DNA from 4 places in the Lactobacillus sp. UBA5813 genome. Region 2 is predicted to be linked to each of the others. Evidence: predicted binding sites of a transcription regulator. Region 2 holds the regulator's gene; each other region holds the start of a gene.
The links. Region 2 encodes HrcA, which represses chaperone genes, less so after heat shock. Its sites were predicted from a motif close to TTAGCACTCNNNNNNNNNGAGTGCTAA; they were not measured.
Positions count from the first base shown of each region.

Region 1: a site for HrcA is predicted at 4,025-4,051, ahead of B2008_RS02575 (Hsp20/alpha crystallin family protein). Genes of this name have one in related genera too.
Region 3: a site for HrcA is predicted at 2,169-2,195, ahead of clpP (ATP-dependent Clp endopeptidase proteolytic subunit ClpP). Genes of this name have one in related genera too.
Region 4: a site for HrcA is predicted at 5,420-5,446, ahead of B2008_RS00325 (ATP-dependent Clp protease ATP-binding subunit). Genes of this name have one in related genera too.

Region 1 is NZ_DICZ01000014.1:32,746-40,780, reverse strand. It holds gene B2008_RS02590 (ABC transporter ATP-binding protein) at 1-929, shown strand, start outside; gene B2008_RS02585 (ABC transporter ATP-binding protein) at 952-1,893, shown strand; gene B2008_RS02580 (C1 family peptidase) at 2,059-3,375, opposite strand; gene B2008_RS02575 (Hsp20/alpha crystallin family protein) at 3,534-3,959, opposite strand; gene greA (transcription elongation factor GreA) at 4,143-4,604, shown strand; gene B2008_RS02565 (Y-family DNA polymerase) at 4,689-6,017, shown strand; gene B2008_RS02560 (hypothetical protein) at 6,010-6,369, shown strand; gene B2008_RS02555 (CPBP family intramembrane glutamic endopeptidase) at 6,475-7,137, shown strand; tRNA gene B2008_RS02550 (tRNA-Gly) at 7,186-7,256, opposite strand; gene B2008_RS02545 (SOS response-associated peptidase family protein) at 7,298-7,894, opposite strand; gene trpS (tryptophan--tRNA ligase) at 8,021-8,035, shown strand, end outside.
Region 2 is NZ_DICZ01000015.1:14,870-22,904, forward strand. It holds gene dnaJ (molecular chaperone DnaJ) at 1-857, opposite strand, end outside; gene dnaK (molecular chaperone DnaK) at 942-2,804, opposite strand; gene grpE (nucleotide exchange factor GrpE) at 2,823-3,404, opposite strand; gene hrcA (heat-inducible transcriptional repressor HrcA) at 3,424-4,470, opposite strand; gene abc-f (ribosomal protection-like ABC-F family protein) at 4,569-6,095, opposite strand; gene ribF (riboflavin biosynthesis protein RibF) at 6,335-7,276, opposite strand; gene truB (tRNA pseudouridine(55) synthase TruB) at 7,292-8,035, opposite strand, start outside.
Region 3 is NZ_DICZ01000044.1:116,793-124,827, reverse strand. It holds gene B2008_RS08020 (Fur family transcriptional regulator) at 1-424, shown strand, start outside; gene B2008_RS08015 (GW dipeptide domain-containing protein) at 457-2,052, opposite strand; gene clpP (ATP-dependent Clp endopeptidase proteolytic subunit ClpP) at 2,218-2,802, shown strand; gene whiA (DNA-binding protein WhiA) at 2,855-3,790, opposite strand; gene B2008_RS08000 (gluconeogenesis factor YvcK family protein) at 3,783-4,823, opposite strand; gene rapZ (RNase adapter RapZ) at 4,833-5,708, opposite strand; gene B2008_RS07990 (HdeD family acid-resistance protein) at 5,811-6,350, opposite strand; gene uvrA (excinuclease ABC subunit UvrA) at 6,403-8,035, opposite strand, start outside.
Region 4 is NZ_DICZ01000004.1:343-8,377, reverse strand. It holds gene dltD (D-alanyl-lipoteichoic acid biosynthesis protein DltD) at 1-1,454, shown strand, start outside; gene B2008_RS00345 (DUF975 family protein) at 1,735-2,436, shown strand; gene B2008_RS00340 (hypothetical protein) at 2,619-2,852, opposite strand; gene B2008_RS00335 (PTS transporter subunit EIIC) at 2,952-4,259, shown strand; gene B2008_RS00330 (alpha/beta hydrolase) at 4,240-5,160, shown strand; gene B2008_RS00325 (ATP-dependent Clp protease ATP-binding subunit) at 5,489-7,591, shown strand; gene lepB (signal peptidase I) at 7,715-8,035, shown strand, end outside.

The DNA.
Region 1 (8,035 bases), on a different contig from region 2:
GTGAATCAGGTTCAGGAAAATCAGTTACTACGCGTTCGATTATCGGATTGCTTGCCCGTAATGCGCAAATCATGGGTGGCGAAATTGATTTCCATGGAAAAAATTTGCTGGATATTTCGGAAAAAGAATGGCAAAAGATTCGTGGCAATGAAATTGCAATGATTTTCCAGGATCCGATGACTTCACTGGATCCAACGATGAAAATTGGACAACAAATTGCGGAACCTTTGATCAAACATAAGGGAGCTTCAAAGAAGGAAGCTTGGGCCAAAGCCTTGGAAATGATGAAGGCCGTAGGTATTCCAAATGCCGAAGAAAGAATCAATGAATATCCGCACCAATTTTCAGGTGGGATGCGGCAGAGAATCGTGATTGCGATTGCACTGATCTGTGAACCTGAGATTCTGCTGGCAGATGAACCAACAACTGCTTTGGACGTAACGGTACAGGCCGAAATTTTGGACTTGATGAATAGTCTGCAAAAGCGGGTTAAAACTTCTATTATTTTCATAACGCACGACTTGGGCGTAGTTGCCGGAATGGCCGATCGCGTTGCCGTTATGTATGCCGGTGAATTCATGGAGTATGGCACGGTTGATGAAATCTTTTATAACCCACAGCACCCATATACTTGGGGCCTGATTAACTCAATGCCTACTTTGGAAAGCAACACTTTGGAATCAATTCCAGGTACGCCACCAGATCTGCTTGATCCGCCAAAAGGCGATCCATTCGCTCCAAGAAACAAATATGCAATGAAGATTGACGTACAGCGTAAACCACCTTTCTTTAAGGTATCAGATACGCATTATGCTGCTACTTGGCTGCTTGCGCCAGGGGCACCGAAGGTAGAACCACCTCTGGAAATTCAAAGACGGTGGAAGAAATTTAAGCTAATGCAAGAACAAGATAAAGTAGAGCAAAACTAGTAACAGCTGAAAGGAGATATTTATGCCAGAAAAGAAAAAGCTTTTGCAAGTGAAGCATTTAAAGCAATACTTTAAAAATGGTCGCGTAATCACCAAGGCTGTTGACGATGTTAGTTTTGATATCTATGAAGGTGAAACTTTTGGCTTGGTAGGTGAATCAGGTTCAGGGAAAACAACGACCGGACGTTCAATTTTGCAGCTTTATAAACCAACGGCTGGTGAAGTGATTTTTGAAGGCAAGAATGTTGAGAATTTAAAGAGTCGTGAAGAAAAATTGGCCTTCCGGCGGGATGCCCAAATGATTTTTCAGGATCCATATGCATCACTTAACCCTAGAATGACGGTTGAAGATATTATCGCTGAAGGGCTGGATATTCACCATTTGGTGAAAAACAAGGAAGAACGTCGAGAAAAGGTTGAAGAACTGCTTGAAACTGTCGGTTTAAACCGTAGTCACGCCAGTCGTTTTCCACACGAATTCTCTGGTGGTCAGAGACAAAGAATTGGGATTGCTCGCGCTTTGGCAGTAGAACCAAAATTTATTGTTGCTGATGAACCAATTTCTGCTTTGGATGTATCGATTCAGGCCCAAGTTGTTAACTTGATGATCGATTTGCAGAAGAAGCATGGCTTGACCTATTTGTTTATTGCCCACGATTTATCAATGGTTAAGTTTATTTCTGATCGAATTGGGGTTATGCACTTCGGTAAATTGCTGGAAGTTGGTCCGGCAGATGCAGTTTATGACAAACCGCTTCATGACTACACTAAGAGTTTAATTTCTGCTGTGCCTGTACCTGATCCTGAGGTTGAAAGAAACCGGCACAGAATCGCTTATGATGCTCAAAAAGAAGAAATGGACGGCAAGCCGCGGTCAATGCACGAGATTCGCCCAGGTCACTTTGTAAGATGCAGTGACGATGAGGTAGAGCATTATCAAAAGGTAGCGGAGAGTTATGAATGATGTTCAACACAAAAACTTGTTTTTTGATGTTGAACACATCTTGATTGCGAAGCAAGCAAGCTAACCTTGGACACAAAAACTTGTTTTTTGATGTTGAACACATCTTGATACTAAAAAAGGCTTTGAGAATTTTCTCAAAGCCTTTTTTAGTATTTTAATTCTGATTTATGCTAATGAGTCCCAAAGTGGAAGGTCAGTAATTTCACCTTCAGCAAGCTTCTTTTGCTCAGCAGTCAAATACTTCTTATGAACAACAACTTCGTAAACATAGTCGTTGAACCAATCGTTGTTCATAACGTAGTAACCCTTGGCACCAGATTTATCACCCCAAGAATTTTCTACCTTCCATTGACGAATGTCGCCGTTGTCTTCATCGACACCAACTAAAGTCATAGCATGGCTAACCATGCCTACACCGGTTCTTAAACGATCAGCCTTGCTCATATCAAGGTTAACGCCAAACAAATCATTCAATTTGTAAAGGTTAGTATCAAGGTAACCGGTCTTACGGTCCATTTGACGAAGAACATCGTTACCAAACCAAACAGCTTCGCCATCTTTTAATTGAGCAATAGCTGCTTGTGACAAGTATTCCATTGGTACGTTTAAAAGCTTGATTCTGTATGAACCTTCGATGTTGTCTTCACCTGGAAGGCCGTAAAGCTTGTTGTATTCGTGGTCAGGAGCGTTTGTCAAAACAACATAGTCGTCAAAGTCCAAATCGCCTAAATACTTGTGCAAGAATTCAGTTGGAGTTAAGTTCTTTTCCAAATGATACTTCTTATCATCATCACGGTATTCAAGGTCAAACTTCTTAGGTGGTTCACCAACTGCGATTGCAGTCATGCGGTAAACTTCGCTCAAGAATTTCTTGCGGGTCTTTTCAATTTCTTTGTCTTTGCCTTCTTGTTTTAACTTACGCAAAACAAGAGTATCCTTCTTAAGCTTGTCACCCAAAGCAGTAGCAAAGCCGGTGGTGTCATTTGTATTGGCATTTTCTGGCATTGCGTATGAAGGAACGACACCGTACTTAGCGATCAAAGCTGCAGCCATATGGAATTGACCACCATCGCCGCCAGCAAAGTCTAAGTCAGCCCTAACTTCACGTGAGTCAAGGGGCTTGTCAGCATTCTTCAATACTTGATCGTAAAAAATATTGGCCCGCTCGATCTTGTCCCAGAAGAAGTTGTAAGCTTGTGAGAAAGTGAAGTTCTTAGCTTTGTACTTCTTGCCAAAGAAGTGACGAGTAATGTTTAATGCTGAAAAGAGCCAGCAACGACCAGAATGCTTTTGGTTGGTAACATTGTCAGTATCTAATTCAGTTGAAAATACGCGAGTTAATTCACCTTGAACGCGTTCATTATATGAAGCTTCAAGAACGCCGCTTCTTTGAGCAGCGCGGGCAATAACTTGATTTTGAGGATCTGCGTTGAATTCTTTTGAAAACTCATCGAGTTCTTGCAGAGTTAATTCATGAGCCATAAAAAATCTCCCTTTTAATCTTTTCTTAAATTAATTACTATTTTATGCCTAATTTTATTTAAAGTAAAAGAAAAGTGGACTAACTTTACTGAATCCACTTTCCTTAGAGAATTATGTAAATTGTTAATTTATAGGGACTTCTTGAAATATTCTATAAACTAATCAATTTTAATTGAACTGTCACTGCTATCAGCAGCTTGCTTCGGCAAAGTAACAGTCAATACACCATCATCATACTTTGCATGAATCTGATTTGCAACTACATTTGGCAATCTAAATGAACGAGAAACATGTCCTTCGGTTCTTTCTTTGTGGATAATATTGCGTTTCTTGTCACTTTCATCTTTGAATGATTTTCTTGAAGCATCAACGCTTAAGATCCCATCACGGTAGTTTAAATTGATGTCTGATTTATTCATTCCAGGCATGTCAATCTTTACAACGTAATCTTTGTCACTTTCAGCGACATCGGATTGCATTAAGTCGCTTATTTCTTTATCATCGAAAAGGTTCTTTGGAAAACCAAACCAATCATTCATTGCATCAAACATATCGTTGTGACGATTCATCAATTCGTTTGCCATATTCAAGACTTCCTTTCATTCCTTACACTGATTATTGTAGTAGCTTTTATTAATTATTCAACTATTTAGCACTCTGAAGTGTATAGTGCTAAAAATATTTAAAAAGTTGATTAAACAAGCTTTACACCTTGTGGATAATTTTTTAAAATCAAGCATAGACAACAGAAAAGAGCTAATTTAAAGATGGTTTATTATCAAAAAATGACTCCAGAAGGGTATAAAGAAATTGAAGATGAAATTGCACGTTTAAAAAAGGATCGTCCTCGCCGCATTAAAATTTTGCAACAGGCCAGATCGATGGGTGATTTATCTGAGAATACTGAATATACTGAAGCCAAGCGTGATTTAGGTCACTTGCAGAGTCGCTTGCGTTATTTAGGCAAGCAGCTTAAGTACGCTGAAGTAATTGAAGCTAAGAACGATGGTAAGGTCAACATGGGTTCAACCGTCGTTTTGAAATTCGACGATGATGAAGAAACAGAAGAATATCAAATTGTTGGTCGGATGGAGGCAGATTTAGCAAAAGGAAAGACTGCCTTTGATTCGCCATTAGGGCAGGCAATTATGAAGCAGCAGGCCGGCAGCAGTGTTACGGTTTCAGCGCCAGCTGGAGACTATTCTGTAACAATTGTGGAGGTAAAGTAGCCTCCTATTTTTTGTTGCTTTTTCAAACATCTGTTCGTATAATATAACTATCGAACAAGTGTTTGAAGAAAAGAGCTGAGATTGATGTATGACTATCGCTATGAGCCGCATCGTTTAATTTTTATGATTGATAACAAGTCCTTTTTTGCCAGCTGCGAAGCTTTGCGCATGGGGATTAATCCGATGAAAGCAGTGCTGGCGGTAATGTCACATCAGCCTCATTCTAGTTTTGGATCAGGACTAATTATGGCTGCCTCGCCGCTTGCTAAGAAAAAATATGGTCTTTCGAATGTTATGCGGGCGCGTGATATTCCCAAAGCAGCATTTAAAGCTGGAAAAGATAAATTAATGCTGGTTGAACCGCACATGAATTTATACATTAAACGCAGCATGCAAGTACTGGATATTTTTCGCAAATACGCCGCAGAAGACGATATCCATGTTTATTCAATCGACGAGAGCATGATTGATATGACGAAGTCTTGGCGTTTATTCGGGGATGATCCGTATTATGTGGGCCATAAAATTCAAAAAGATATTCATGATACGCTTGGTCTTTATACTACTTGCGGAATCGGAGAAAATCCGCTTTTGGCAAAACTAGCAATGGATATTTCAGCTAAGCATCGGACCTCAATGATTGATTATTGGCACTACATTGACGTTCCGGATACAATTTGGAAAATCCCTAACTTAGAAGATGTATGGGGCATCAACACCAGAACTGCTAACCATTTGCGCCGCATTGGCATCAATAATATGTATCAATTGGCGCACAGCGATCCGGAGATTTTGAAGCGTGAATTCGGTGTTATCGGTGAGCAATTATTTGCAATGAGCTGGGGCGTTGACCGCAGCATTATTAGTCAGAAGTATTTTCCGGTAAGTAAAAGCTATGGCAACTCCCAGGTGCTGACAAGAGATTATTTTGACCAACGTGAAATTGAAATTGTCATCAGAGAAATCGGCGAGCAGGTAGCTGCCAGGATTCGTGCACATGGACTAAAGGCCGGCCGGGTTGGCTTATTTGTAGGTTATTCTTTTGAAGAGCGCGAGCATGTCGATCATCGCGGCGGTTTTAATATTCAGCAAAAGATTACGCCAACGAGTGATAACAGTGAATTGGTACATGAATTGCTGGCGCTTTTTCGTAAAAAATGGCATGGTGAAGCAGTCCGCGTATTAGGCGTCGACTATAGTCATTTGGCTCCAGATACTGAACAGCAATTGAACTTTTTCATGACGCCGGCGCAGCAAATTAAAAGACGCAATTTTGATTTAACGATTGATCAGATTCGCAAGCGCTATGGTTTTGCCAGTTTGGTTAAAGCTTCCAGTTTATTGAAAGGTGCAACGGCAATTCAACGCAGTTCTTTAGTTGGCGGCCATAACGGTGGCAATGCCTATGAATGATTTTGATCGTAAAGTAGAGCAATTTTTTAAAAATTATCAGGATCGTGGCATGAAAAAATGGGCCGGCTTTTTTCTTAGCGACCACACTTTGAAAATCAATAAGGATAAGGCTAAGCGGGCAATTGTTTATCAAAAAAAGCCCAGCATGAATGAAGATGAAATTAGTCAGTTGCTTTTTAAGGCGTTCAGCGACCACTATTACGTGCAGGTTCAGTTAAAAGAACTCGATGATGATGGTAAATTGAAGGCCGATATTTGCGGCTTTGTAGAAGGATATCAGGAGCAATTAATTATTATTTCAGGTCAAAAAGTCGCAATTGATGATATTAATAATGTGACAATAAAATGTTAAATTTACGAAATTGTACTTTCTTTAATTTATAAAAGAAAGATTTTTTGCTATAATATCTGCTTTAGATACACATAAATACATTAGCAGAATATTGGAGTGAAAATTTTGAATACGCCTGAATCAAGAGAGGGTAACTTGATTCGCTATATCGTTTATACTGTTGGCTATTTGATGGTGGTCGGTGTAGTTAAACTAGTTACCAATAATTCACCGATTAGAATATGGGACCTAATCCTATTTGGCTTAATTACAGTGATGGTTGGCTTGTTTTACATTTATCGTTTTAACCGTGAACAGCGCTTTTTCAAGCGCCGGCATTCATTGTCATTTTTAGGCGATATAGGTCTTACAATTGGATTGACGCTGTTAGTAACAGCCTTGCGCATTATGGTGATGTATTTGCAGGCATACAACAAGATCAGCTGGTATGGTTTTCAAATTATCTATTTAAAGCATGAAAGCATACCAATGTTTTGGTTTTTGATAGTAGCCAATGGTTTAGTTTTGCCGATCTTGCAAGAATATTTGGCAACTGGCTTTTTATTTAATTATTTGTTTAGACAAAACACCAAATTAGCGGCAATTGCGGGAATCATTACTTCAGGTATAGTTTTCAGTATTCTTAACTTCCAATTGTCTTGGCCGCTCTTAGCAATTGATGTTATGTTCGGCACAATTTTTGCCTGGTCTTACTTATATACGCAAGCTTTATGGATGCCAATGTATTTGTCAATTTTAAGTGGTTTGCTCATTGTAGTTATGACTTAGAGCAACAAAAAAGTGTTTAGTAAAAATCCTAAACACTTTTTTCTTTTAAGCGGATAGCGTGAATCGAACCCGCATCTTCAGCTTGGGAAGCTGACGTTCTACCATTTAACTATACCCGCATTACTCCAATATTTTATCATGATTAGAGCGGGGAGCCAAATTAATTTTTATGAGGCAGTTGTTTAACCTGCAGTTTGAAATTTTGGCGATCGATTAAATCGGTAAAATTCTGAAATAGCCAATGGCGCAATTCTTCCGGCTTGATTACTAGTGGCATTCGATTATGAATTGGTGCCATTTCCTGATTAGGTTCAGTGGTGACCATTGCAAAATGATTTTGATCGTAGATTCCCGCGATAAGGGTTAGGGGATGCTCCCGATCTGAAAAACTAAAGGATTCGTGATATTTTTTATCACCGGCGGAATACGTTTTTTTACTGTATTCAAAAAATTCACTGGTGATGATAATGCAGCGCTGCCGGGCAAAAGATTTGTCCCACATGGAAGGCTTAGCTTCATAAAAGCGCTCGATTCGTGCGTTGAATAACGGTTTATTATCCTTGGGACTTGGATAGCCCCACGTTTTTTGCGCAAGCTGCAGCTGATTATTTTGATAAAGCAAAACAGGTGCGGTTTTTCCAGGGAAAATATCGCCAGCCTCACTGTTAAAAGTGGGCTTAACCAGTGGTAAGTTCAAATCATGCTTTAAGTACTGCGAAATCTCATATAAAGCGGGCAAGCGAAATTGATGACACATGTGCTCCACCTCCTCTAATATTGTAACTGATTTAAGGAGAGTTTAATCATAGCTTGATTTTTGCTAAAATTGAGCATAATAAGGATAAAAGATTAACGCAAATTAATAATAGAAAGAGAAAAAATTATGGCAAAAGAAATT
Region 2 (8,035 bases):
GCAAAGGAGATTGGAACGGTTGTGTAAATTGTATTGCCACGTCTTTCAAAGTCCTTAGAAGGCTTAATCCGGTAGCTAATGTACAAGTCACCGTAAGGGCCGCCGTTCTTGCCAGCTTCACCCTGACCTTCATAGCGCAATTGCTGACCATTATCAATGCCAGCTGGAATATCAACTTCAAGAGTATTCTTTGCTTCAACTGTTCCTTTACCATGACAGGTCTTGCATGGATGTTCAATAATAACACCCTTGCCTTGACACTTGTCACAAACAGTTTGTCGTTGCAACATTCCAAAAACTGATCTCTGAGTAATAGTCATATAGCCAGTACCATGACATTTATCACAGGTAATTGGATGGGTTCCTTTTTCAGCACCAGTACCATGACAGGCTTGACAAGTTTCGCTGCGATTGTATGAAACTTGCGTCTTTTTACCATTAATGGCATCCATAAAGTCAATGGTTAAAGTGTAATCCAAATCTTCACCACGTTGCGGTGCCGTTGGATCTACTTGTTGACGCTGGCCAGCACCACCACCGAAGATATCGTTAAAGATATCTCCGAAGTCGCTAAAGCCACCGAAGCCTTGGCCACTATAAGCACCTTGAGCACCACCCCCAAAGCCACCTTGACCGTTAACGCCAGCAGAACCAAATTGATCATATTGTGCCCGCTTTTGCTTATCATGCAAAACTTCATAGGCTTCATTGACCTGCTTATACTTTTCTTCAGCGCCTGGTTCATGGTTTAGGTCTGGGTGATACTTTTTGGCTAATCTACGATATGCTTTATTAATTTCCTGTTCACTGGCATTTCGATCAACACCGAGAACTTTGTAGTAATCTTCTTGTGCCAAAATTTAAACTCCTCACTATTGAAAAGAAAAGAACTACCCTTAAGCAGTTCTTTTCTTAATAGGCTATTCAAATTATAAACCCTTTTACTTATTTGGGTCTACTTTGTGGAAACTACCATCTTGGGCACCGCCATTGTTGCCACCATTTGGATTGCCACCTTGTGGGCCTTGAGGACCTGCTTGTGGCCCTGCTTGACCTTGAGCACCTTGAGCTCCACCATTTTGTTGGTAAAGCTTAACGGCTAAATCTTGGGCAGCCTTAGACAAAGCATCTTTCTTTTCTTTCATTTCATCTAAGTTGTTGTCCTTTTGAGCCTTCTTCAATGCTTCAAGTGCATCTTCAACTGGTTTGCGGTCGCTGTCTGACAACTTGCCTTTAGTTTCTTTCAAAGTCTTGTCAGTAGTGAAGATCAATTGATCAACTTCATTTCTAAGGTCTGCTTCTTCCTTACGCTTCTTATCTTCGTCAGCGTGTTCTTCAGCATCCTTTTGCATCTTCTTGATTTCTTCATCAGACAAACCAGATGAACTCTTAATGGTAATCTTTTGTTCCTTACCAGTACCCATATCCTTAGCAGATACATTTACGATACCGTTCTTGTCGATATCGAAGGTAACTTGAATTTGAGGAACACCACGTGGTGCAGGTGGAATGTCAGTTAATTCAAAGCGGCCAAGCGTCTTGTCATCTGCTGCCATTGGACGTTCACCTTGAAGTACGTGAATATCTACGGCTTGTTGGTTATCTGCTGCAGTTGAGAAGATTTGACTCTTTGAAGTTGGAATAGTAGTGTTTCTATCAATTAACTTAGTAAAGACGCCACCCATGGTTTCAATACCAAGTGACAATGGAGTAACATCAAGCAAAACGATGTCCTTAACGTCACCTGAGATAACACCACCTTGAATAGCTGCACCCAAAGCAACAGCTTCGTCAGGGTTGATTGAGTGGTCAGGTTCCTTGCCAGACCATTCCTTAACAGCTTTTTGAACGGCTGGAATACGAGTTGAACCACCGTTTAAGATAACCTTGTCGATGTCATTTACAGTCAAGCCGGCATCCTTTAAAGCGTTGTCAAATGGGATCTTGGTCTTTTGTACCAAGTCATCAGTCAATTCATCAAACTTAGCACGAGTTAAATCAGCTTCAAGGTGAAGTGGACCTGATTCACCGGCAGAAATGAATGGAAGAGAAATGTGAGTTGATGATACGCCTGACAAGTCCTTCTTAGCCTTTTCTGCGGCATCCTTTAAACGTTGCATTGCCATCTTATCCTTAGACAAGTCAACGCCATTTTCATCCTTAAAGTTTTGGATCAACCAATCCATGATGGCTTTATCAAAGTCATCACCACCAAGGTGAGTATCACCGTTAGTTGACAATACTTGGAAGACACCGTCACCTAATTGAAGGATGGAAACATCGAAAGTACCACCACCAAGGTCGTAAACCAAAACTTTTTCATCTTGGTCCTTGTTAAGGCCAAAGGCTAAAGCTGAAGCAGTTGGTTCGTTGATAATTCTCTTAACGTTCAAGCCAGCGATCTTACCAGCATCCTTAGTAGCTTGACGTTGTGCATCGTTAAAGTAAGCAGGAACAGTAATAACAGCGTCTGTTACTTTTTCACCCAAGTAGTCTTCTGAGAACTTCTTGATGTATTGCAAAATAAAGGCTGAGATTTCTTGTGGAGTGTATTCCTTGTCGCCAACCTTAACTTTGTAATCAGCTTCACCCATGTGACGCTTAATTGAAACAATAGTGTTTGGGTTGGTAATTGCTTGACGCTTTGCAACGTCACCAACTTGAATATCGCCATTCTTAAATGCAACTACAGAAGGAGTAGTACGGTTACCTTCTGGATTAGTGATAATTTTTGGTTCTTTACCTTCAAGTACTGCAACTGCTGAGTTGGTAGTACCTAAGTCAATACCAATAACTTTTGACATAAGTTAAACTCCTCTCTTCTATTGTGCAACTACAACCATTGCTGGTCTAAGTGTACGGTCTTTATATTGATATCCTTTTTGTAAAACCTGAACAACGTGGCCTTTTTGATCATCATCTTTAGCAGCAACTGTTTGAACAGCTTGATGCAATGTCGGATCAAATTCTACGCCTTCAGCATCGATCTCAACGATGCCATGGGCTTTCATGGCTTTGACAAGTGAATCCAAAGTCATTTGAACACCCTTTTGGAGTTGCTTAGAAGCAGCATCGTCAGCTTTTACGCTTAATGCTCTTTCCAAATTGTCCATGGCTGGCAAAACATCTTTTGCCAAGCTTTGTGATTCATACTTGATAAGTTGAGCTCTTTCCTTTGAATAGCGGTTTTGAGCATTTTGAATCTCAGCTACGCTACGCAGGTATTTATCTTCAAGTTCCTTATTCTTTTCTTTCAAGGCAGCAATTTCAGCTTCTAGCTTTTTAGCATTATCATCGGCCTTCTTTGCTTCGCCCTTTTTCTTCTTATCTTCAGTCTTAGCCTTTTTAGGAACTTCTTTATCCTTATCCAAGTTCTTTTCACTTGGAAATTCTTCTTTACTCACGGCTAACCTCCTTTATTGTCTATTGAAATTTTCCATAATAATCGAGCAATTTCTTGGCTAGCTCGTTTCTAAAGTATTCAAGCAAACCGATCATTTGTGAATATGGCATATTGGTTGGTCCCAGTAAAGCGATTGTGCCTTTGCCGTGATCACCAACGCTGTATTCTGCAGTCAGCAAACTATAATTTTTAATCAATTCATCTGGAAGTTCTGAACCCAGTCTTACTTGAACCGGATATTTGCTGTCCTTTTCTGGACTGCAATTTAATAATTCAGAGATCAGATCATTGTGATCAACTAATTCATATAGCGAACGCAAATCTTTAACATCATTTTCAGAAGCATTATTCAAAAGATTAATTCGGCCATCGACATACATTTGCTCGCTGGCTGCATCTTTGATCACATCTTCAACTAATGATAATAGTTCGCCGGCATGCTCACCACCAACGCTCTTTGAAGACAAAGCCTTCAGCAAGCTTGGCGTTACTTCTTTCAATCTTTTGCCAACTAGCTGATCATTGATCATTCTGACTGCTTTTTCAATTTCATCGCCATGAACATTGTGCGGTAAAGCATAAATCTGATTTTGTACATTGCCATCGCTGGTGACCAAGATCGCCATAATTTGACGATTAGAAAGAGGCACTATTCTAAAGCCCGTAATCGTTACATCGTGACTTTCCGGTCCTTCTGCAAAAGCAGTGTAATTGGTCAAATCTGAAAGGATTTTTGCTGCTTCCTGCATAATTTCATTGACTTGATGAAATGGTCGATCTAATTGATCAACTATTTGATTGTAAACTGATTCAGAAAGCTGCAACGGTACAACCAAATTATCAAGATAATAACGATAACCATCACTAGAAGGAATCCGGCCGCTGGAAGAGTGCGTTTTTTCAATTAAGCCTTGGTCTTCCAGTACTGCCATTTCGTTTCTAATCGTGGCACTTGATACTTTGATTGGTAGCTGTGTCATCACGGTTTTTGAACCGACAGGTTCGTTAGTACGCGTGAAATCCTGAATGATTGTTTTTAGTATTAATTCTTGACGCTCGGTCAACATAAACATCGCCCTCACTTTTAGCACTCGTATCTCTCAGGTGCTAACAAATTATATTATACTAAAAACTAGCAGTATTGCAACACGAGTGCTAATTTTCTTTAGACTTTTTTATAAGTTAAAGTTTTAAGATGAATCCGACGGCCTGTCACCTGCTGAATAAAGTACTGGTCGTGTTCAACCAATAGCATAGCTGGCTTATTTTCCTTAAGCAGTTTAATCAATTGATCCTGATTAAAAACGTCAAGATAATTTGCCGGTTCATCCCATAAATATAAGTCAGCTGGTTCAACTAATGATTTAGCTATCGCAACACGCTTTTGCTGACCCATGCTCATCTCTTCAATCTTGGTAGAAAAACTTTCTCTTGGAAAACCCATCTTCTTGAGATTATTTAGCAGCTCTTCATAAGAAATTTTTTGCTTATTCGCAAATTCTTTCAAAGTCCCAGTATACTCAGTAAAATCCTGTGGCAAATACGAAATCGATAGGCCGTTTGTAAGCTCAAACTTGCCTTGATAACTGACGTCCCTTGCCTGTCCCAGTAGCAGTTTTAAAAACGTTGATTTACCTGAGCCATTTTTGCCTTCAAGCGAAACTACACAATGATTTTGGACTACCAAGTTTAAATCCTGGAAAAGCTTCTTTCCTTGGATTTCTAAATTTAGATGCTGTGTTTCTAACAAAATTTGATGATAATTCGGATGAAAATTCATTGTTAAGTCTGGCACATCTTCGATGTTGGTCATGAGGCCTTTTTTCTCATTAAGTGCTTTGTCCATTCGGTGCTCAACATTTTTAGCTTTACGCATCATTTTTTCTGCAGCATGACCAATTGCTCCTTTGTTCAGTCTTGTTCTTCTATTAAGAATGTGTTGTGTTTTCATTCCACAGTACTTTTGGGCTTCGATACTATCTGACCAATTATTAAACTGAACGCTCTTATTATTTAAAGATTTGATTTTGCCTTTCAGCTTGGCATTCTTTTCACGGTTAAATTCATCGCGCTTATTTTTCGTATCCTCATAAGCAGCATAATTACCCTGATATAAATGAATTTCGGTATTTTCAATAGCCAAGATATGGTCGGTCACCTGATTCAAGAAATCACGGTCGTGGCTAACAACGATATAACCCTTATCATGCTTCTTAAGATATTGGACAACCTGCTCGCGGCTATCCTCATCCAAATGATCAGTTGGCTCATCGATTAATGGAAAAGCATCCTTATTAGTAAATGACAAAGCGAGTAATACCTTGGTCTGTTCGCCACCGCTTAAAGTATCAAAAGGTTGCCAAAGCAGATTGGGATCAGCATCCATCAAGTTTAATTCACGTTTAAGTTCCCACTGTTCAAAAGAGGTTTGATCTTGTAATTCATACAAAGTAATATTGTCAGGATTATTTATTTCAACAGGAAAATATGAAAAACTGAGCTTGCTTTGAATCTGACCTAAACCTTTCAGTTTACCTCTCAGCAAATTCAAAAAAGTAGTCTTGCCTCTTCCATTTCGACCTACTAAACCTAATTTCCAACTGCTATCCAAATTCAGATTTAAGTCATAAAAAATATTGTCACTGGAATCTTCATATCTAAAAGAGAGTTTTGTAATCTTTATTGTGCTCATCAAATCATCTCACGCAAAAAGAGAGTCTGCACTTCCAGCAAGCACAGACTCTCTCATTCTTTTCGTATGAAAAAAAGAAGCATCCCGTCTACCTTTAATCTTGCCAAAAGTGCATAGTATCTCCTTAATTAAAAGAATTAAATTCAACTATGTTTTGATTGCAAGATTAAAGACGCAACGGCGATCCTTCTTTCTAAAATTAAATTTCAATTGATGTGTTAAATATACCACCTTATCAATTATTTATCAAGATGATTTGCAAAATAAGCTTTAATTTCGGTTTGATCCTTCTTGAGCTGCTTCTTCAAAGCGGCCAAACTATTGAATTTGATTTCACCCCGAGTGTATTTATACCATTTGATTTCCATCGGTTTGCCATACACATCTTCATCAAAGTTAAAAATATTCGATTCAATATAGATGCGCTTTTCTTGTCCGATTGTCACATTATAGCCAACACTCGTCATTGATTCGTACCATTGGCCGTTAACTTTCGTTCTGGTAGCATAAACTCCAATTTTGGGAATTGCCTTTTTATTCTGCCAGACTAAATTTGCAGTTGGAAAGCCCAACTTATGACCATTGCGTTTACCATGACCAATAATTCCACTCATCACGTAATGGTGACCCAATAGATCATAGGCCAATTCCATTTTGCCTTCATCAATGGCCTTGCGGATTTCAGTTGAGCCGATCTTTTTGCCATCAAAAGTTTGTTTTGGCACCTTTATGATTTCAAAGCGCTTTTTAGCAAAGACAGGCAAATTATCCATATTGTCAACGTCTTTAGGACCATAAGTATAATCAAAACCGGCAACAACCGTTTCAGCATTTAACGCTACCAATACATGATCGACAAAGTCTTGTCCTGAAATTTGAGAAAATTGCTTCGTAAATTTCATGATTAAAAAGTAGTCAACACCTAACTTGGCCATCTTTTCTGCTTTTTCATCAACGGTATCGATGTATTGAAAAGCATGATCATCAGCATACACCTCCACCGGATGACGGTCAAAAGTCATTACCGCTAATGGCAAGTGTTTTTCTTCCGCAATATTTTTAGCAACGTTAATCAGATGCTGATGTCCTAAATGCACGCCATCAAAAAAGCCCAGCGCAAGCACGATTTTACTTTTAGCAATCTTGTCTTCTACCGGATAAGTTAAATTTACAACTTTCAAGATGGCCTCCTACTTTTATTCATTCGCCAATAACATTAAATCAGGTCGATAGCCATGCGTAGTTTGTTGATATATTGCCTTGACTTTTCCATTGTAGCGTAAAGCCACTTTTTTTGCATCAGTCTTTAATTCAATTGTTGCCCCATTTTTGACTTTAAGCCATTTGCCAAAAGATAAGTCAATTGTCTCGTAATCTTTAAAAAAGGCATCAATCGGCTGAATCAGCTTGCTTGCATTTTCGGGGTCGGACTCAATCTTAGATAATTTTACCGCCTGACTGAGATCAAAACCAGAACTGCCTGTCCTTCTAAGATAAGTCATAACAGCTGGTTCCTCTAATTTTGCGCCTAAATCATTAACCAAGCTTCTGACATAAGTGCCTTTGCTGCATTTGACTTCAAAATCAAAGCTTTCCTGGCCTTTTTCTTGATCAAACAGCGGCTGATTCAGCAATTGATATCTGTCTATCTTAACGGTTCTTTTCGGTCTTTCAACTTCTATGCCTTCGCGAGCATATTCATATAAGTGTTTACCGTTAACTTTGACAGCTGAATAAATTGGTGGCACTTGCTCGATTTCACCTAAAAAGCTATTCATTGCAGCTTGAATTTGCTCTTTGCTAAATGGTCTTTCCAACTTCTTTTCTTGCAAAATCTTACCATCGGTATCATATGAATCAGTACAGTAGCCAAACAGGCCTGTTCCTTGATAAGTTTTTGGTCTGGTATGCATCAACTCGATCAACTTGGTGGCCTGTCC
Region 3 (8,035 bases), on a different contig from region 2:
TCATGATCATCATTTAAAGGCAACTAGGCCTAGACAAAAGATACTGGAATATCTGATGGAACATCACAATCATCCTACTGTGGATACAATATATACCGATCTGGCCCATGATCAGCAGCTTAACAAGGCAACGATATATAATACTTTAAACACTCTGATCAGTGTTGGCATTGTAATTGAGATTAAAAACGGTGATAATTCGACTCACTATGACTTTTTCATGAAGCCCCATTTTCATATCATTTGTAAAAATTGCGGCAAAATTTCTGATGTTTTTTACCCAAATTTTGATCAGATTGAAAATAAAATGCGAGTTGAGGCTGAGAAACAAACCGGATTTAATGCCTTTTCCAGTCACCTGGAAATCTACGGTCTGTGTTCAGAATGTCAAAAATTAGAAAAGAAAGCACAAAAAAACAGCTAAAGCCAAGATTGCTTTAGCTGTTTTTATTTGTCTTACTTGAGACTGTTGCTTTCAAGCAATTCAGCACGTTGAGCCAAGTTAGCGTATAACTTGTTGTCGCTGACTGAGATGCCTTCAATTTCACGTCCAGTAGTAAATGTGTATGACTTCTTGATAGTACCATCAGTGCCTAAACGAACGATCAAATCGTTAAAAGCAATGTAGAAGTTCTTGTTAGTAGAATCATAAGTAAAGCCTTGAACTGGTTCGTTATTGCCTACAAAAGTGCTGCTGGTTGCACCAACAATAGTTGGGTTCCAGTTATCACCGGTACGGTCAAATCTCCAGTATTCATAACGATCTTTAGTTGAATCGTAGTAAAGGCCATACATCAAGTAATCGTTAACGATAACGGCATTCTTGAAGTAGCGTGGTGATGCGCTGCTGCCATTCCAGCATTTAATGGTCCAGATCTTGTGGATAGTTAAATCAGTCTTGTTAAGTTGAATGATTTCTTCAGAAGCATCGGAGTCAACTTTACTATTGTCATTAGCCAATAAGTAAACATACTTAGAACTTGCACCCATTGATTGACCGTGGCCAATTGGAACATATGGACTTACCTTAATGTTCTTAACGTAAGTATTAAATTTGCTTTGTGACATGGTTAATAAATATTGTGGGTTGTATGGACTTACAAGTTTGTTCAAGTTGTAGCCAACGACGTGACCAGAAGTCAAGTTGATGTGACTTAATAAACTAGTGTATGCCCACCCATCTGAAACAGTAACCCCTTCTGGAATATGACCTACACGGTTGATATTACCATCACGAGTAGTATCAGTCTCAACGCTTAAGAAGACTGGTTGATATAATCTAGTAGTTAAAGTCATATCATCACTGGTCCAGCTGTGGGTCTTAGTTTCTGCGGTGAAATCTGTTGGACTTAAGTAGTTCAAAGATGCACCATAGTGGCTAACCCAACTGGGTAACTTGTTGGTACCTGTCTTAGCTGTAACCTTATCAGCATCAGCAATACCTTCAGAAGTAGTCTTTCTAACTGTTACAGTTGAAGTTGCTGAACCTGATCCATAAGAATATGTAACTTTGGTAGTACCAGCAGTACCACAATCAATGGTATCTTTTGAAACTGTTACTTCAGTATTGTCAACAACAGTACCAGTGCTATCGGTTGCATAGCTAATTGCGTCTCTAGTATTGAAACTATAATTTGGATTGTTTACCAAAGAAACTGTCTTAGGAACAGAAATCTTGTTTCGAGCAAAGTAACGTTGGTTTACCCAACCTACACGACGACCATCGACATAAATCAACCAATAAGTATACTTGCTGGTTTTAATGCTTTGGTTTGATTGAATGTGGTTATAACGGAAATTAATTGCGTCTGCCACTTTGGTAGAAACCTTACCGTTACGAACATTTTTCCACACCGTGTAGTTTTTGCTACCGGCAACCTTGGTCATTAATTGATAACTAGTTACTGTTTGAGCGGCCTTTTTGGTTGTATCTGTTTTTTTGCTAGTAGTGGCTTCATCAGTAGAAGCAGCATTTACACCATTGGCAAAACCAAATAAGCCAACACCAAACAACGCAACTGAACCTACGGCTAAAAATTTCTTATAGTTCAAATTGTTTCCTCCATTACCTAAATACTCAGATAATGCTATTGTAATATAAAAGTGCTGAAATAAAAAATACAAAATCAATACACTTTGTTTGACAGTCATGTGCGTAAGTGATTTAATTAGCACTGTACTTGAAAGAGTGCTAATGATTTTTGAGGAGGCAAATATATGCTTGTACCTACAGTTATTGAGCAAACTGCGCGTGGTGAACGTGCTTATGACATTTACTCACGCCTATTAAAAGACAGAATTATTATGCTTCATGGCGAAATCAATGACCAAATGGCCAATTCAATTATCGCCCAATTATTATTTCTTGACGCACAAGACAATACAAAAGATATTTCACTTTACATCAATTCTCCAGGTGGTGTTATCACTTCTGGTCTTGCAATTATGGATACAATGAACTTTATTAAGTCAGATGTTTCAACAATTGCAATTGGGCTGGCTGCTTCAATGGCTTCAATTCTTTTGACCAGCGGTACTAAAGGCAAGCGTTTTGCTTTACCTAACTCTACCGTTTTGATTCACCAACCACTGGGTGGTGCTCAAGGTCAACAGACTGATATTCAAATCGCAGCTGATGAAATTTTGAAGAGCCGTAAGAAGATCAACAAAATTTTGCACGAAACTACTGGTCAACCTTTGGACAAGATTCAAAAGGATACCGAACGTGACAACTACTTAACTGCTGAAGAAGCTAAGGAATATGGCTTGATCGATGAGATTATGGTCAACAAGAAGAAGTAATAGTTCTGCTAGTTAAAGCAAAAGACGAAGGAAAAATTTCCTTCGTCTTTTTTTAGTCTCTTAAATTATCAGCAATTTCATGCAAACGTTTAAAGCGATGGTTAACGCCTGATTTTGAAATTGGGCCATCCGGTACTTGTTCAGCTACCTCTTTTAAGGAAAGTTCTGGATGTGTCAAACGGAATCTAGCCAAATTCTGCAACTTTTCAGGAAGGCTATCAATGCCCTTTTTCTCATCGATCAGTTGAATATCTTCTACCTGCTTTGCGGCTGCTGTTGCTGTTTTTTTCAAATTAGCGGTATCGCAATTTACCAATCGATTAACTGAATTGCGCATATCACGCATAATTCTCAAATCTTCAAAAGACAGCATTGCATTCAATGCCCCAACAATATGCAAAAAGTCTCCGATCTTTTCAGCTTCCTTTAAATAAACAATGTAGCCACTGCGCCGCTTGGTTGTCTTTGCATTTAAGTAAAAATACTTATTCATCAGCTTAGCCAGATCTTCGTTATGGTCTTCATAAGTAGAATAAATTTCCAAATGATAACGACTGGTTTCCGGATTGTTTACGCTGCCACCGGCCAAAAAGGCACCTCGCAAATAAGACATTGCTCCTTCGTGGGAATTCATAATTCGTTCGGGTACACGGGTAATCAAGCCCTTTTCTGGATCCCAAATCTGCAATGCTTCCAAAATATCGTTTACTTTTTGCTGCAGCCGAACCAGATATTGATTATTCTTCTTTAATTTCATCTTACGGGAAACGATCAATAACGGCTCAACACCAAAAGCAACTTTAATTAAAGTAAAAACTCTTCTAGCAATGGCTGGATTTTCAGTTGTAATATCTAGACTAAATTGGTGATCGTGAAGATTTAAAACCCCGTTCATTCGCAAAAAAGCAGCTAACTCGGCTTTAGCGTGTTCCGGATGCACCTCTAAAGAAGTTAGCTCTTTTTTCACATCGCTAGCATAACTAGCCATTATCTTCATCCATACGCTTTCTTGACATCGCTTCGAAAGCTAAATTGATAATTTCTTTACCAACCTTATGTCCGTCATGGAAGACCAAACCATGACGCTGATCAATAAAGTCGTCCGTAATTACTCGGCATTCTTGTTCTCTTAAACCTTTAAAATCATTTCTTACAGGTTCAAGGTATTCATCATAATCTTCTGGGTGGAATTTGCTCATATCGATTTTAGCGCCATTAACCAATGCCGTATTGATATAATGTCCGCCCAAATGCTCATTAATAACGCGTACGTGGTCGGCATCACTAAAGTGATCAGTTTCACCACGCTGAGTCATAATGTTGCAAATATAAATTACTTCAGCTTTGGTTTCGCGAACTGCTTGACCTAAGTTTGAAATCATCAAGTTAGGCAAAATCGAAGTAAATAAGCTTCCTGGGCCAAGTACAACGGCATCAGCCTGCATAATAGCTGCTAAAACAGGCAGCACCGCCGTTGGCTGCTCATCATCGGTGTCAGTTACCCAAACTCGTTTGATTCTTTTATCTTTTGAAGTAATTTCCGTTTCACCAGATTCTTTAGTCCCGTCAACAAATTCCGCATTTAAAGTCAACGGTTCATTCGAAGCCGGAAAAACGTGCCCATCGACATGCATCATCCTTGATAAACTTTGAACAGCATCGAAGATATTTCCATGCATTTCATTCAAAGCAGCAATAATCAAATTACCGATAGCATGACCTGAGAAGAATGAATCCGATGAATCAAATCGATACTGGAAAACATCCTTTTCTTCTTGAGAAATATCACTTAAAGAAACCAAAACGTTTCTAATATCACCAGGTGGAACAACGTTAATAAAGTTGCGGATCGTACCTGAAGAGCCACCATCATCTGATACAGTGACAATCGCGGTGATTTCAGCATTTTGATCTTTTAGAGCATTGAGAATAACTGGCAAGCCTGTACCACCGCCAATAACTACAACACGTGGCCGTCTGCCTTTAATAACTCTAATGATTCTGTTTTCTGCATATGACACTTATGCCACCTACTTTCTTAGATAACGACTTACTTCACGGTGAGTAATATCAACAGGATACTTTTTAGCTAAATCGCGGGCCAATTGTTGAGCAATCGAAACGCTGCGGTGCTGGCCACCAGTACAGCCGATTGCAATTGTCAGCTTTTCCTTGCCTTCTTTAATATAGCCCGGAATCGCAGTATTCAGCAAATCAAGCAGCTTTTTATAAAAAGCCTGTGTTTCTTCCTTATTCATGACGTAATCAAATACGCGCTTATCAAGACCCGTAAATGGTCTTAATTCAGGAATATAGAATGGATTTGGCAAGAACCTGACATCCATCACAATATCAGCATCAATCGGCATCCCATATTTGAAACCAAATGACATAACTTCAATAGAGAATGGCTGACGTTTGCGATCGCTAAATTCACTCAAAAGCTTCTGTTTTAATTCTTTAGTAGAAATTTTGGACGTATCAATAATGTAATTTGATCTATTCTTGATTGGCGTTAAAATTCGTCTTTCTTCTTGAATTCCATCAAGAAGGCGGCCATTGGTGGCTAAAGGTGGAAGCCGTCTTGTTTCTTTATATCTTGCTACCAGAGTATCATCGGAGCAATCTAGAAAGACAATCGTTGCTTGCACATTGCCGTTATCTTCCAGAGAATTGACTTCATTAAGCAAATCATTGTAAAAGTCCTTAACACGCAGGTCGATTACAACAGCAACTTTTTTGAAATCATTGGAATTGATAATCAAATCCCAAAAACTCCCCAGCAAAGTCGGTGGCAAATTATCGACGACAAAATATCCCATATCTTCAAGGGCATGGGCAGCAACCGTTTTTCCGGCCCCACTCATCCCGGTCACAATTAATAATTGTTTTTTCTCATCAGCCATAGTGCTCTCTCCTATCTAATTAATTATAGCATACCGGGTGTTTCTTTTAAATCTTTTCAAAAACAAAAAGAGCCTCTCGGCTCCTTTTGTTATTTCTTTAAATTAACGGTGCATCCAAGCAGTGATAATTTCGTTAATACCGAATACCAAAAGCCAAAACGCAACCAACCAGATCAAGCTAAGAGCAGCTAAAATTGGATTCAAAATTAAGACAACAGCGATAATCAAACTTAAAATGTTCATAATTAAATTGAAAATGAAGTAGCCTTTTGAAAAGTCCTTCAAGTGCCATGAAAAACTGATTCCGACAATTGAATCAACGAAGAACCAAATAGCGAACAGGTAGGCAATTGTTAAGCCGCCGATATCGTATGAACATAAGAATAAAATACCCACGACGATATCAAGAATACCTGAGACTAAAGTTACCCAGCTGCGTGAGAAGAATTGACGGAAGCGTGAGTAGCCAGCCAGCCAAACAAGACCTTGTAAAATTGAAACAATCCCGAATACTAAAACAAAGGCATGCAAACCTTTTTCAGGGTTACGAATAAGCAAAAATGCAACTACGACCATCAAAATACCGGCAATAAATGCACCCCAGTCGAAGCCACGATTATTATCTCTAGAAAAACTATCCATGGTTTATCCTCCTTGTTCTTCATTCTACACTAATTAGAAAATAATAAAATAATTATTTTGTTTTATTTGACTTCTTAGCTTCTTTTGTCAATTCAGTGTCTCTCTTTAAAACAGGAGCAAGATATTGGCCGGTATAGCTTTCTTTAACTTCTGCTATTTCTTCTGGCGTTCCTGTAGCTACGACCATGCCGCCGCCATCGCCGCCTTCTGGTCCAAGATCAATCAGCCAGTCCGCACACTTAATCACATCTAAGTTGTGTTCAATAATTAAAACGGTGTTTCCTTCATCAACCAAACGTTGGAGAACATTCATCAGTCGTTTTATATCATCTGTATGCAGACCAGTCGTTGGTTCATCCAGAATATAGAAGTTTTTGCCTGTCGACAATTTTTGCAATTCGGCAGCCAGTTTCATTCTTTGAGCTTCACCACCGGAAAGAGTAGTTGCAGACTGACCAAGTTTTACATAGCCCAGACCTACATCGACAATAGTTTGCAGCTTGCGTTCAATTTTTGGAATGTTCTTGAAAAACTCCGTTGCTTCGTTGATCGTCATGTCTAACACTTGGGCAATATTCTTTTCACGGTAAGTTACTTCGAGCGTTTCAGAGTTATAACGCGTACCATGGCAGACCTCGCAAGGCACATAAACATCCGGTAAAAAGTTCATCTCAATCTTGATAATTCCATCGCCATGACAGGCTTCACATCTGCCACCTTTAACATTGAATGAAAAGCGAGCCTTGGTATAGCCGCGCATTTTTGCTTCATTGGTTTGCGCAAACAGCGCTCTAATATCATCGAATACGCTAGTATAAGTTGCTGGATTGCTGCGCGGCGTTCTGCCAATTGGACTCTGGTCAATATCAATAATTTTTTCGATATTTTTATATCCAGTAATACTCTTAAATTTACCTGGTTTAGTTGAATTATGATTTAGCTTTTGTGCTAGAGCCCGTTTCAAAATCATATTAACCAGAGTTGATTTGCCTGAACCAGAAACACCTGTCACCACGATCAGTTTTCCAAGTGGAAAATCAACATTGATATTTTTTAAATTGTTTTCAGCTGCACTCTTGATTGTGATCTTTTTGCCATTGCCTTTACGGCGTTTAAGCGGAACAGGTACGAACTTTTTGCCAGAAAGATATTGGCCGGTTAAAGAATTAGGATTCTTTTCAATTTCTTGCGGGGTACCAGCAGCCATCACCTTGCCGCCATATACACCAGCACCAGGACCCATATCAACCAAATAATCGGCCTGCCGCATAGTTTCGTCATCGTGTTCAACAACAATCAGCGAATTGCCCAAATCCCGCAGGTGTTTCAAAGACTTGATCAAACGATCATTGTCACGCTGGTGCAAACCAATTGAAGGTTCATCTAGCACATACATAACGCCGGACAAGTTAGACCCAATTTGGGTGGCTAACCTGATTCGCTGTGCCTCACCACCAGACAAAGTATTAGCAGAACGTGACAAAGTCAGATAATCAAGTCCAACGCTCACCAAGAAGGAAAGACGATCTCTAACCTCTTTCAAGATCGGTCGTGCAATCGTGGTCTTTTGCCCATTTAACTTTAGCTGCTTAAAGAATTTAAGTGCTTTATCGATTGATAAATCTGAGGCTTCAGCAATATCCTTGCCATCAATTTTTACAGCCAAAGCTTTTTCATTCAAACGC
Region 4 (8,035 bases), on a different contig from region 2:
ATACTTTTTATCGGACACGTTTGCCAAAGAAAGTTCTTAAGAAGTTAAAGGGCAGTCAACGCAATTTCGATTACGTCAAGTCACCTGAATATGCGGACTTTGAGTTGATGCTTAATCAATTTGCTAAGCAGCATACCAACGTTTTGTTCATCATTCCGCCTGTTAATGCTAAATGGGCTAAGTACACAGGCTTATCAATGAAGATGTATCAAAAGTCAGTTGCTAAAATAGAAAAACAGTTGACCAGTCAAGGTTTTGAAAATATTGAAGACTTGTCAAAAGATGGCAACAAGAAGTATTTCATGACCGATACGATTCACTTGGGCTGGAATGGTTGGATTGCTGTTGATAAAGCAGTAAGAAAGTTCATGCGTTTGCCTAATGAACGCTACGACTACTCAATGAGCAATTATTATTACTCAAAGAAGTGGCAAAATACTACTAAGGTCAAGAGCTTAAACTTAACTAAGAATCATCTTGATGATTTAAAAGAAAAAAAAATAGTGCGACATGCTATTGACCAATTAGGAATTAAAGGCTCGGTTCTTGTTATCAAAAATAATAAGACTTGGCTGAAATATTCAACGGCCAATAAGGCTGACACTAGCTACTTAATCAATTCAGTGCAAAAATCAATGACAGCTGCCATGATCATGCGTGAAATTGAGGCTAAAAAATTATCGTTGAAGACGAAATTGAGCAGGTTTTATCCAACTGTAGCTGGTGCTGATCAAATAACTATTGCTAACTTGCTGGATATGACTTCGGGACTGGATATCAAGTCAGGTCAGACATTGGGAACTGATGATTTCGTCTCTGATGCGGACAACTTTAAGGCCGATGTGAAGAAGACCGTGTTCAATAAGCAGCAATTTGGCAAGTGGCACTATACTTCACTCAATTACGTTTATTTGTGCGGTATTTTAGCTCAGCTTGAGAAAAAGACATATGAGCAAATGTTTGAAAAGACATTTGTTAAACCATTGAAATTAAAGCATACAGTATTCTTATGGGCAGATCCGGCTGCGCTTAAAGCAAGTGGCTGGGTTCATAGTTATAACTACCTTGATGGTAAGTACCACCGGGTAAAATATTCGCAAGTAGTTGCTGATGCTCATAATGAATTAGGTGCTGGTTCGGTGGCAATGTCCGATAGTGATTTGGCAAAAGTTGTCAGAGAAATGCTTGTTGGCAAATTGCTAACGAATAGCAGTCGCTCTGTCTTGTATCATGGCAAAGCACCAAAATATTATAATGGTGGCTTTTATAATACTAAAGTCTTTAAGAGTGCCAATGGTGCGGGAGACGGATATTTTACCTTCTTGCGTACTACAAATGATGGTAAGAATATGATCATTATTCAGTCTAATCGTGTTGATCATAAGAAATTTTCATATTTGAAAAAACGAATTGATCATATCATGACAATGATGCTTGACTTAGATCGAAAATGATCAAAAATATTTTTATATTAAGCAGGTAGAAGTGTTGTTTTTTAACATTTTGAATGCTAAACTTTTCATGTACCGCCACTAAGGAAAGTAGTCATTTTCTCCGGTAGCGAAAATGTTATCTTCTATATGTGGTCAGAAGTGGTGGTATTTCACTGTGTGAGCCTAGTTCCAATGTTGGTGGGATTAGGCTTTTTTTATGCCTAAATTAGACCTCATATACAAAGTGGGCTAAACTGTAACAGTTAAGAAAACGTAATTGAAATCATTTTGGAGGAGAAAAATGAGCAGAAAAGAATTAAAACAAGCAGCCAAGGACCAACTTCGTGGTCATTGGGGCTGGGCAGTTTGTCTGTCATTATTTGCATATGTGATTATTTATGTTGCTGAAGATATTGTGTCTTTGATTTTTGATAAGCGCGAAATCGTTTATACTCGCATCGATGAAATGGCAAATGGCGTTGTTTATCATCAAAGCACGACTTCATCAGTGATTAATTTAATCGTTAGCGTGCTGCTCGGTTTAATCGTTTGGGGCGTTTACTACACGCTTTTGCAATTCAGAGACAAAGGCGATCAGCCAAATATCTTCAAAGGCATGTTTAGTGCTTATACTGATGGCAAGTTCACGAGTTCATTTATCACTTATTTGGTAGAATTGATCTTCCTTATTTTATGGACGCTTCTGTTCATTATTCCAGGGATTATTAAGGCTTTCTCATATGCAATGACGCCATACATCATGAAGGATCTTTATGATGCAGGCAAAACGCCAACGATGACGGAAGCAATTACAAAGAGTCGTCATTTGATGAATGGTCATAAGACTGATTTGTTCGTTTTGTGGTTAAGCTTCATCGGTTGGGCTATTCTTAGCGTCATTACTTTGGGAATCGGTTTTATCTGGCTTGTTCCATATTACCGTCAAACCATGGTCAACTTTTACCGTGATTTAGCTGGTGACCAATTCCTTAAGGAAAACTAAATTATCGCTATTTTAGAGCAGTAAAATATTTTATTGAAACCACCTTCCGTATAATTTGAAATAGGAAGGTGGTTTTTATGCATGATGACAAAAAAGCAAAGATCAATGTAGTGACCCCCGAAATCCGTGTCCGAATTTCGGGGGTCACTACAGATCAAGCTTTTTTTGCTAATAACAACAAACTACATATTCCAGTGATTATCAATATTGTTGCGAACATATTCATCAAGGTATTTTGCTGATTCCGCATCACTATCCTTGATAAGCTTTTTAACTTCTTTTGAATTCAACTTATTAGTAATATAGTATTTCAAAGATTTGTTAACTAATTTGTTCCAATCAATTTCAGTAGTGTCGATATATTTTGCAACTAAATTTTCAATATCTTTGTCTAATTCGATCTTTTTTCGTGCCATAATTTCACCTTTATTTCTTTCCTATAATTATAACATGACACTTTTTTATCAAGAATAATTAGGTATAATGTCTATAATAAAAATTAGGAGCCAGCAAGAATGATCAATAATATTACCCAGGGACTGTTTTGGCTTAGAAGGCGGTCTTTTTTTAGAGTTGTTCAAAGAACTTTCGTTATGCTGATGCCAGTAGCGACAATCGGCGCTTATTTTAAAATAATTCGTGACTGCATTTTCTCACCTGATAGTTTGATCTATAACTTGTTTAACTTTGATTATTCAATGTCTGATCAAATTTGGAATCTGGGCTATTTTTTGTCCTCAGGGATGATTCGAGTTACTTTCAGTATTTTTGGCATCTATGTGGCCTACTTTTCAGCGGTTTATACCGCACGGCTTTATCACAAAGATGCGACAATGGCAGGGATTACCTCAGTTCTGGTAATTATGCTGTGTGCTTATTTGACAGGCAATGCTCAAACCGCCAATAGCCAAGTAACTTTCTATTCAAGATTTCTGAGTATTAATGGCTTGCTTATTGCTATGCTGATCGGTTATTTTGTAGGCCAGATTTTTCGCTGGCTTGGGCAAGATTATGTGCATATCAAAGTCGAGCATGTTGAAGAAATTCAAAAGCGGGCGCGCCAATCGCTTAAACCGGCAATAGTCACTATCTTGTTTGGCCTTGTTCTTGGCCTTATTCTGTACTTTTTCAAAATTCGACTGCTTGATTCCTACTCTGTAAAAAGCATTGTTACCAACCTGCGCAGCTCTAACAATCTTGCAGTAGTCATCTTGCTAACGATGCTGTCAATGCTATTGTGGTGGTGCGGAATCGGCTATCCCGTTCAATCCCTTGCCCACGACAATAATTCGGGTGCCGCTCTGGTTAACTTGAACTATGCTTTGCGTCATGGCAGTGCCGCTAATGTGCCCTATAAATTCTTGGGCAGTTCAATGATTCAAAGCTATGGTCTGATGGGGGATGCTTCAATTACACTGGCTCTGACGGTTATCTTGCTGCTGTACACCAATAATAAGGAAATTGAAGATATTGCCAAGCTCAACCTCCTGCCGGTCGCATTTGGTGCAAAAAATGGATTAGCAATCGGAATTCCGCTTATTCTTAATCCGCTCTATCTTTTACCAGTAATTTTAATTCCAGCGATTAATGAATTAATTGCTGCTGGCGCAATCTCGCTTCATTTACTTATGCCACCAGTTTATCCAGTTCTTGAGGGAACACCGGGAATTTTAATCTCGTTCTTTGGCTCTAACGGCAACTGGGCTACCTTTATCTTTACTATTTTGCTGTTTATTCTGGATATTTTATTGCTGCTTCCGTTTGTTATTATCGGTCGTCGAATTAGTGAGGAGTTGAGGGCATATGACCAAGCTCAAATTTAATCGAAAAAATGTTAAATGGTTGGTTATCCTTTTTCTGATAATACTTGCCTTATCAATTCCAGCTTTTTCATGGATGAAGACTACTAACCGTGACCGGGCTCAAAGAAGAAAATCGCTTGTATCGCCACTTATTATGATTCCGGGGTCAAGTGCCAGCATTAACCGTTTTGACTCTTTAATAGCACTTTTGAACAAAAACAATCCCCATCCTCACAGCGTATTGAAGATTAAAGTTGGTACTAATGGCAGCCTTGATTTTTCTGGTTCGATTAATCACGGTGACAATGAGCCCATTATTGTAGTTGGTTTTCAAAACAACCATGATGGCTACAGCAATATCAAAAAACAGGCTTCCTGGCTGGATGAAGCCTTTTATCAAGTCTCACAAACCTACAAATTCAATAATTTTAAGGCCTTCGGTCACTCCAATGGCGGCCTGATCTGGACGTATTGGCTGGAGCATTACTATTCTTACTACAAGTCTGATATTAAGATCAAAAAATTAATGACCTTGGCCTCACCATTTATCTTCAGTGAAAGCAATGTTAGTCACAAAACGCAGATGTTGTCGGATCTCATCAAATACCGCAAGAATTTGCCGAAGAATCTAATCGTTTATTCTTTACTCGGTGGTGAAAATTACGACTCAGACGGAATCGTTCCTGAGGCCAGTGTCCACGCGGGTAAATATATTTTTCAAAATCAAGTAAAGCAATTTACGGAGATAACTATTACTGGCAGTGACGCTACGCACACCGATTTGCCACAGAATAAAGAAGTGGTAGCAGCGATTAAACAATACTTGTTAGATAAGAAGAAAAATAATAGTCTATTGGGCAAGACCAATTCCAAGAACACTAGCCGCAGGACGAAAGAAAACAAAGAAAAAGACAATAAATAAAGATTGAGAATCTGAATAAAATTTCAGGTTCTCTTTTTATTTTTTTGTGGAAAACCTTTATTGCTTTTTCGAAAAAACAAGCAAAAAATCTTAGATCTTAAGAATTTCTTTAACATTTTATGTGGCCAAAGAATGGCCATATACCGGCATTTGTGAGCATATTTTTTGCAAAAAAGCATAAAATTAGCGTAATTGTGGAAAACTTTTGAAAATTGCTTGTAATCTGTGGATAACCTGATATACTTATAAGTGTGACGAGTTAGCACTCAACAAGCGAGAGCGCTAATTTCATAAAAAGACATAAATAAATATAAGGGAGTGTTTGGCAATGGCATACTTTAACAATGATTTTGACAACTTATTTAACGAATTAAACCGTTCATTCTTTAATGATGACTTTAACAGAACACCAAATGGCTCAAGTGCTTACTACAGCAATATGAGCTCAAATGCTAACCCAAGTCAACAAAGAATGGTTCAAGCCCCACAACAAAAGAAGGAAAAATCAATTGGGATCGACTTAGTTGAACAAGCTAAGAACAACAAGTACGACCCAGTGATTGGTCGCGACGAGCAAATTGATGAAGTAATTGAAATTTTATCAAGACGCAAGAAGAACAATCCTGTATTGATTGGACCTGCTGGTGTAGGTAAGACTGCAATTGTTGAAGGCTTGGCTGAAAGAATCGCAGAAGGCAATGTTCCATCTAAGATGAAGGACATGCACATCATTTCTATTAACATTAATGATATGGTTGCTGGTTCAAGCTTACGTGGCAGCTTCGAAGAAAAATTAAAGGAAGTTATCGACCAAGCTAAGGAGAACCCTAACATCGTTCTTTTCATCGACGAATTACACAACATTGTTGGTGCAGGTTCAACTGACTCAGAAACTAACAACGGCGACGCTGCTAACATTTTGAAGCCAGCTCTTGCAAGCGGTGAGTTGAAGTTAATCGGTGCCACTACTACTAGTGAATACCAAAGAATTGAAAAGGACTCAGCTTTAGCACGTAGATTCCAACCTGTTCAAGTTCCAGAACCAACAACTGATGTTGCAATTAAGATCTTGGAAGGTTTAAAGAAGAGATACGAAAGCTTCCACCACGTAAAATACAATGACGATGCTCTTAAGTTAGCTGTTGAATTATCAGAAAGATACATTCAAGGACGCTACTTACCAGACAAAGCCATTGACTTGATGGATGAAGCTGGTGCCAAGAAGGCTTTGACAGTTGACCCACATGAGGAAGAAAGCTTGAAGACTAGAATTCACGCTTTAGAAGCTAAGAAAGACGAAGCTGCTAAGGCTGAAGACTACAAGAAAGCTGGAGAATTAAAGACTGAAATCGAAAAGCTTCAAGAAGAATTGAAGACTGCTGACAAGGCTAAAACTCCAGTAGTTAGCGAAAAAGACATCTACAAGCTGATTGAAGAAAAGACTAATATTCCAATGAGCGAACTTCACGCTGATGAAGCTAAGAAGAACCTTGATTTAACTAACAAATTAAAGGCAGTCGTTATCGACCAAGACAAGGCAATTGATGTTATTACTGACGCTATTGCTCGTAAGCAAATCTTCAAAGACAACGACCGTCCAACAGGTTCATTCCTTCTTACTGGACCAACTGGTGTTGGTAAGACGGAACTTGCTAAGCAATTAGCTATTAACCTCTTCGGCAACAAGGATCACTTCATTCGTTTGGACATGTCTGAATACCAAGACGAAATGGCAGTTAACAAGTTGATCGGTTCAGCACCAGGCTATGTAGGCTACGGTGAAGGTGGTCAATTAACTGAAAAAGTTCGTCATCAACCTTACTGCTTGATTTTGTTCGACGAAATCGAAAAGGCTAACCCACAAATATTCAACGCTTTGCTTCAAATCATGGATGATGGTCGTTTGACTGACGCTCAAGGCAGAACTGTTTCCTTCAAGGACACAATCTTGATTATGACTTCAAACGCAGGCTACTCAGACAACTTGCTTAAGGATGGCAAAGTAGATCAAGACAAGTTAATCCACGCTCTTGAAAACTACTTCAGACCTGAATTCCTTAACCGTTTGGACGCAATTGTTCCATTCAACTCATTAACTCAAGACGACATGAGCAAGATTATCGACATTTACCTTAAGAGGATGTCACACGTTCTTAGCAAGAAGAATATTGAAGTAACTGTATCTGACGAAGCTAAGAAGGTTTTGGCAGAAAAAGGATACGACAAAGACTTCGGTGCACGTCCACTTAGAAGAGTTGTTGAACAAGACCTTGAAACTCCAATTGCTAAGCTTGTTATGAGCCACCCTGACACAAAGAAGGTTGAATTCACTGCTGACGACAAGCACTTGTACATGAATGGCAAGTCCATTCTGGACTTAAGCAAGCCAAAAGCAGAAAAAGATGGTGAAACCAAGTCAAAAGAAGACTAAGTTGTTAATTAAATAAGCTTAAAATATATCTTTTATTAAGAAGCATCCGAAAGGGTGCTTCTTTTTTTGCTCAAAGTGTATAATGTTAACGTACACGATTTTAGAAAAGGAAATTGAGTTATCATGGCAGAAAAAGATAACAATAAGTTTGGATTAAAAGACTTTTTGCAAATCGCCGTTATATTTTTAATTGCAATGGGCATTTATTATGCTTTGTTCACATTTGTGCTCAGCAATGCTACGGTTTCAGGTATTTCAATGCAGCCTAATTTTGAAAATGGTGAGCGTGTAATCGCTGTTCGTCACGCCAAGATTGAGCGTGGTGATGTGGTGATTGTTAATGCACCGGATGAGCCAGGAGCTGAATACATCAAGCGTGTAATTGGGATGCCGGGCAATAAGATTGTCAGCAAGAACAATCAGATTTATATCAATGGCAAAAGG